2 regions of the Aeromicrobium phoceense genome follow, and region 2 is predicted to be linked to the other one. Evidence: predicted binding sites of a transcription regulator. Region 2 holds the regulator's gene; the other holds the start of a gene.
What was found. Region 2 encodes LexA, which represses DNA repair genes until DNA is damaged. Its sites were predicted from a motif close to TCGAACANNTGTTCGA; they were not measured.
Positions count from the first base shown of each region.

Region 1 (3,398 bases), 720 kb from region 2:
GCGCGCCCTCGGGCTGGATCCACAGCCCGGCCACGAAGCCGCACTTGGCCAGCACCCGGATCGAGCGGTGGTTGCGAGCGTCGGGAGCGGCGAGGAAGCGGGGTGCGTCGGGATACTCGGGCACCAGCACGTCGCGACAGAAGCTCCGGATCATCTCGGTGCCCAGTCCTCGGTCGACGAGGTCCGGATCTCCGATCAGGTAGTCGAACGCGACCGCCTCGGGGTCCTGGCAGCGCACCGTGAGGTCGTCGTCGGACGCGACCACGAAGCTCTGCAGGTAGCCGACCGGCACTCCCCCGAGCTCGGCGATCCACCTCCGTACCGGGTCCACACCGGTCGGCCGAGGGACGAGGCGTCGACGCGCGTGCTCGACGTCGACAAGCGCCTCGGGGAACCAGGTCAGGACGTGCGGCTCGTTGCGCCATGACACGACCGCCCCCAGATCGGCCTCGACCAGGGGGCGGAACGCGAACACGCTGACAGACTAGGGCGCGGCCGAACTACGTGGACTCGATCGCCACGTGATCGCCGTCGAGCTCGGCGCGGACCACGTCGAAGGCCACCTGCGGCGCGTAGCCCTTGCGGGCGAGCATCGCGGTGAGACGACGGACCTGGACGGACTGGTCGAGCCCCTGCACGGATCGCAGCTTGCGCTGGACCAGCAGGTGCGCGGCCCGGCGCTCGGCATCGGGGTCGACGTCGTCCAGGACCAGGTCGATGACCTCGGAGGCCACGCCCTTGCGCTGCAGCTCCATCCGCAGGACGGAGCGGGCCAGCCCCTTGGCGCGACTGCGCTGCTCGACCCACGTGCGGGCGAACCGCTCGTCGTCGACCAGCCCCTCGGACTCGAGCTGGTCGACCACGACGATGGCCACGTCCTCGGGGAACCTGCGACGCGCGAGCGCGTCGAGCAACTCACCGCGGCTGCGGTCGCGCGCGGCCAGACGATCCATCGCGATCGTCCGGCCCGCGACGATGACCGCCCGCGGATCCGTGTCCGGATCCGTGGGGTCGATCATCAGAAGTCAGCGGCCGAGAGGTCGCCCGCCAGATCGTCGACCACGGCCGCCGGATCCGCGGCCGGCTCGTCGACCTTCGCCCCGACACCGAGGTGCTCCTTGATGCGCTTCTCGATTTCGTCGGCGAGGTCGGGGTTGTCGCGCAGGAAGTTGCGGGCGTTCTCCTTGCCCTGGCCGAGCTGGTCGCCCTCGTAGGTGTACCAGGCGCCGGCCTTGCGGACGAAGCCCGCGTCGACGCCGAGATCGATCAGGCTGCCCTCGCGGCTGATCCCCTGGCCGTACATGATGTCGAACTCGGCCTGCTTGAACGGCGGCGCGACCTTGTTCTTGACGACCTTGACGCGGGTGCGGTTGCCGACCATGTCGGTGCCGTCCTTGAGCGTCTCGATCCGCCGCACGTCGAGGCGCACGGAGGCGTAGAACTTCAGCGCCTTGCCGCCCGTGGTGGTCTCGGGGCTGCCGAACATCACGCCGATCTTCTCGCGCAGCTGGTTGATGAAGATCGCCGTCGTGCCCGAGCCGTTGATGGCACCGGTCATCTTGCGCAGGGCCTGGCTCATCAGGCGGGCCTGCAGGCCGACGTGGCTGTCGCCCATCTCACCGTCGATCTCGGCGCGGGGCACGAGGGCGGCGACCGAGTCGATCACGATGATGTCGAGCGCGCCGGAGCGGATCAGCATGTCGGCGATCTCGAGGGCCTGCTCGCCGGAGTCGGGCTGGGACACCAGCAGCGCGTCGGTGTCGACACCCAGCTTGCGGGCGTACTCGGGGTCCAGCGCGTGCTCGGCGTCGATGAACGCCGCCACTCCGCCGGCCTTCTGTGCGTTGGCCACCGCGTGCAGGGCGACCGTGGTCTTGCCCGAGGACTCCGGCCCGTAGATCTCGACCACGCGGCCGCGCGGCAGTCCGCCGATGCCCAGCGCGACGTCGAGCGAGACGGCGCCGGTGGGGATGACCTCGATCGGGGCGCGGGCCTGGTCGCCCAGGCGCATCACGGCACCCTTGCCGTACGAGCGGTCGATCTGGGCCAAGGCGTTCTCGATCGCCTTGTCCTTGTTGGCTCGCTCCTTGGCGATGTCCCTGTTCGAGGGGGTGGTGCTGCTCTTGGAAGCCATGCTGCGTCCTTCGTGTCGTCGACCGCTCTGGTCGGGGTGGCGGGCCATCTTCGACGGTAGGCGGACCCACTGACATTAGTGAGCCTCGTCGACTCGCCTGTGGATGAACGCCCGACCTGACCGTCGGCCTGTGGAACGAGCCTAGGCCGAACACCTGTTCGACGGAAGCACGACACGCCGAACAGCGCCCACGGACCGGCCCCAACGAGATGTGCTCCACGTTCCACGTTCGCACAAGGCTCGAAGGTGGGATGCGGAGCACATCTCGGGGCGGGCGGATCCCTACGCGGTCAGCGCCTTGCCGATCGCGTCGACGAAGGCGGGCAGGTCGTCGGGCTTGCGACTCGTGATCAGGTTCCGGTCGACCACCACCGTCTCGTCCACCCAGTCGCCGCCGGCGTTGCTGACGTCGACCGAGAGGCTCGGGAAGCTGGTGAGCCGGCGGCCCTCGACGAGTCCGGCGGACACGAGCAGCCACGGCGCGTGACAGATCGCCGCCACCGGGAGTCCGGACTCCAGGGCCGCGGAGACGATGCCCTGGGCCTTCTCGTCGGTGCGCAGGTGGTCGGCGTTGACCGTGCCCCCGGGCAGCACGATCACGTCGGGCCACTGCTGGTCGAAGCTGTCGAGGGTGCCGTCCACGCGCACGGAGATCGTCTGCTCGGTGTCCCCCTGCATCGCCTGCAGCGAGCCATCGTGGGGCGCGAAGATCCGCACGTCCGCCCCGGCCGCCTCCAGCTCGTCACGCGGCGTCGTGAGTTCCGATTCCTCGAAGTGGTCGGTCGCAATGATCGCGACACGCTTGCCTGTCAGGTCGGGAAGATTGCTCATCCCACGACGCTAACTCAACGCTCGCGGGCCGGCAGTTCGAGCGTGGCGTGCACGGCGCGCCAGACCCGCTGGGGATCCACGCCGGCGTCGAGCGCCTCGGCCGGGGTGCGGCCGTCGAGCGCCGTGATGGCCTGCTGGCGCGCCCACGAGGCGGCATAGGACGCCCCCAGGGCAGCCTCCATGCGCTGCCAGAACTCGCTGTGCCTCACGCCGCGGAGGCCCGGGCCTCGTCGCGTGCGATGGACGAGACCGTGGCCAGGTCGGCGGCCTCCTCGAGCTCGAGGAGCGAGCTGACGTCGAGCAGCACCTTGCTCAGCGGGACCTCGAGCGCCTGCGCCAGGGCGGCGAGCAGCTCGGAGCTGGCCTCCTTCTGGCCGCGCTCGACCTCGGAGATGTAGCCCAGGCTGATGCGGGCGCGCTCGGAGACGTCGCG
Region 1 covers NZ_JACEOG010000001.1:1,961,984-1,965,381, reverse strand. The annotation lists gene H1W00_RS09545 (GNAT family N-acetyltransferase) at 1-475, opposite strand, end outside; gene H1W00_RS09540 (regulatory protein RecX) at 501-1,019, opposite strand; gene recA (recombinase RecA) at 1,019-2,134, opposite strand; gene H1W00_RS09530 (type 1 glutamine amidotransferase domain-containing protein) at 2,417-2,965, opposite strand; gene H1W00_RS09525 (DUF3046 domain-containing protein) at 2,980-3,174, opposite strand; gene H1W00_RS09520 (helix-turn-helix domain-containing protein) at 3,171-3,398, opposite strand, start outside.
Region 1: the regulator LexA is predicted to act here: its motif matches at 2,281-2,296, upstream of recA (recombinase RecA).

Region 2 (3,398 bases):
GCGCGAGGCGTTGACAGTGACGCGTGCCGCCGTCGCCGCGGGCGAGGCCGCCGCCCCCGCGACGCGCGACCTGCTGCTGTTCTGCCACGGCTTCTGCACGGCCCTCTCGGGCCACCACCGGGGCGAGGACCACGAGCTGTTCCCCGCGATCGCGGCCGCGCACCCCGACCTGGCCGACACCCTGCGCCTGTTGCGCCAAGACCATTCGATGATCGAGTACCTCGTCACCGGCCTGCGGGACGCGGTGGACCGCTCCGCCTCGGCTGCCGAGCTCGGCCGGCACCTCGAGGGCATCGCCGCGGTCATGGAGAGCCACTTCCGTTTCGAGGAGCGCCGGCTCCTCTCGGTCCTGGAGACGCTGGAGCTCGACGCCGACCCCCACCGCGCCCTCGGGCCGCTGTGAGCCCCGCTCAGCCGAGGAGTCGGCCGAGCAGGAAGGCGATCGCGCCGACCACCACCACGAGCGCGATCGCACCGCTGACCAGCTCGACCGGCCCGAGGCCGTGGTCCGGCACCCCGTGCTGACGCAGGTCGACCTCGAAGTCCGGCAGCAGCAGCTGCAGGTCGACGGTGGCGTGGTCGGCGACGCCGTGCTCGCGCAGCACCTCGCGGGCGCAGGCCTCGACCTGCGCCAGATCATCGACGGTGGACGTGCCCACCCCGGACACGTCGACCGTCCACCGGTCGCCCTCGCGCGTTCCCACCACCACATAGCTCACGTCCCACACCCTAGGCCACGGGCGGACACGCCGAGTCGAACACGTGTTTGATCCGCGGCTCCGCCGGGACTACGGTCGGGGCATGAGCGAGAACCTGGACGAGCCGGTCGACCTGACCGGGCTGACCAAGCGTCAACGGCGCATCCTGGTGTTCCTGAAGGACCACATCGAGTCCCACGGCTACCCGCCGAGCATGCGCGAGGTCGGCGCCGCGTGCGATCTCGCCAGCACGTCCTCCGTCTCGCACCAGCTCCGCATGCTCGAGCGCAAGGGCTTCATCCGTCGCGATCCCAACCGGCCGCGCGCGCTCGAGATCTACCTCCCCGACTCCAAGCCCGCGATGCGCCCGCGTCCGGCCGAGGTCGACGAGACCGGCAGCGGCGACGCGGTCCCCCAGCCGGCCTACGTGCCGATGGTCGGACGCATCGCGGCCGGTGGCCCGATCCTGGCCGAGGAGCGCGTCGAGGAGGTCATGCCGCTGCCCCGCTCGCTCGTCGGCGACGGCACCCTCTTCCTGCTCGAGGTCAAGGGCGACTCGATGGTCGAGGCCGCGATCTGCGACGGCGACTACGTCGTGATCCGCCAGCAGCAGGTCGCCGAGAACGGCGAGATCGTGGCCGCCATGATCGACGGCGAGGCCACCGTGAAGACCCTCAGCCGCAAGAACGGCGAGGTCTGGCTGCTGCCGCAGAACGCCTCCTACGACCCGATCGACGGCACCGACGCCCAGATCATCGGCAAGGTCACCGCGGTCCTGCGCCGGGTCTGACCGGAGGTCAGTCGGCCGGCTCGACCGGACGCGAGGCCCACGCGCTGGCGACCATGTCGTCGAGCGTGTGGGTCAGCTTCCAGTCGAGGTCGCGCGCCGCGAGCGCGCCCGAGGCCACGATGCGGGCCGGGTCGCCGGGACGACGTCCCATCACCTCGGGCTCGAACGCGATGCCCGTGGCGTCGGAGACCGACTGCATGATCTGGCGCACGGAGACCCCCTCGCCGTTGCCCAGGTTGTAGACCCGCTCGAGCTCGTTGCCGGCCAGCAGCCGGCGCACCGCGGTGACGTGCGCCTCCGCGAGGTCGGCCACGTGCACGTAGTCGCGCACGCAGGTGCCGTCGGGGGTCGGGTAGTCCTCGCCGAAGATCCGCGGGCGGTGTCCCTGGGCGAGGGCCCGGATCACCAGCGGGAAGAGGTTGTGCGGGCTCGAGTCGTAGAGGTCGGGCTCACCCGATCCCACGACGTTGAAGTAGCGCAGCGACGTGTGGCGCAGCCCTGTGGCCTGGGCCTGGTCGCGGATCATCCACTCCCCCACGAGCTTGGACTCGCCGTAGGGCGACTCCGGTCGGGTGGCGGTGTCCTCGGTGACCGTCTCCACGTCGGGGGTCCCGTAGACCGCTGCCGTGCTGGAGAAGACGATCGCGCCGATGTCGAGCCGCTCCATGGCGCGCAGCAGGCTCAGCGTGCCGCCGGCGTTCTGGCGCCACGTGTGGGCCGGACGCTCGACCGACACCCCGGCGTACTTGAACGCGGCCAGGTGGATGACCGCTTCGATGTGGTGCTCGGCGAGCTGGTCGACCAGCTGCTTCGCGTGCAGGACGTTGAGGTCGATGAACGGGACCTCGGGTCGCACGAACTCGCGGTGGCCGCTGGAGAGGTCGTCGACGACGACAGACTCCAGGCCGGCGCGCTCGAGGGCCCGGACGACGTGAGCACCGATGTAGCCGGCTCCGCCGGTGACCAGGATCGCCATGCTGGCAGCCTAGGACGCCGGGCTACTGCCGGAACTTCAGGGTGCCCACGGACTTGTTCTTGCCCCGCGTGACCTTGACGGTCTTCGGACCGGAGAACCCGCGCGAGATGCCGCGCCACGAGTCGGCGTTGACGACGATGCGGTAGCGACCCGACGCCAAGCCGGTGACCTTGAAGCGGCCGCCGCCGTCGGTCATCGCGGTGCGGTAGACCTTCTTGCCGTCGGTGGAGGTCAGGCGGATCATCAGCTCGGTGCGCGGCTTGACCTTGTTCGCCGTGACACGACCGCTGACCGAGCCGCCCTTGTAGTTCTTCAGGCCGACGCGCATCGACGAGCCCTTGACGTACACGCGCTTGTACGTGCCGGACGTCCAGGCCCGGCAGTGCTGGCGGTACATCTTGTAGTTCTTGGCCTTCCACTTCTCGAACCCGCGATCGAGTCCGTTGAAGTAGCCGTCGTTGTTCTTGTAACGGCTCTTGTACCAGGCGTGGCAGCCGGTGCGGCGGCCCATCTCGAACCAGTAGTAGCCCTCGCCCAGACTCACCTGGCGGCCGCTGCCGGCACGGACGACGTCGGACGCGAGGATCGCGCGGCCCGTCGCGTACTCGCGGATCGTCAGGTAGCGGTCGACCTTGGCCGAGCTGGAGCGGCCCTGGTAGCCACCGGCGATGACTGAGACCTTGGTGCGGTGCCGGCCGATGTTCTGCACGCGGCCGGAGAGGCCGCCGTTGGGCAGCTGGAGCATGCGGCCCGTGGAGCTGGCCTCGGCACGCTGGTTGACCATCGTGTGGCACGAGCCCCAGCCGCGGTCGTTGGCGCCGAACCACAGGCCACCGGCGGGCTTGACGGCGTAGATGCGGTTGCCGGAGGTGGGCAGGAACCCCACCTCGTAACGACCGCTGGAGTTGGTGCGGGTGCGTCCGTAGACGTTGGC
Region 2 covers NZ_JACEOG010000001.1:2,680,707-2,684,104, forward strand. The annotation lists gene H1W00_RS13075 (hemerythrin domain-containing protein) at 1-403, shown strand, start outside; gene H1W00_RS13080 (hypothetical protein) at 411-719, opposite strand; gene lexA (transcriptional repressor LexA) at 802-1,488, shown strand; gene galE (UDP-glucose 4-epimerase GalE) at 1,496-2,464, opposite strand; gene H1W00_RS13095 (carboxypeptidase-like regulatory domain-containing protein) at 2,487-3,398, opposite strand, start outside.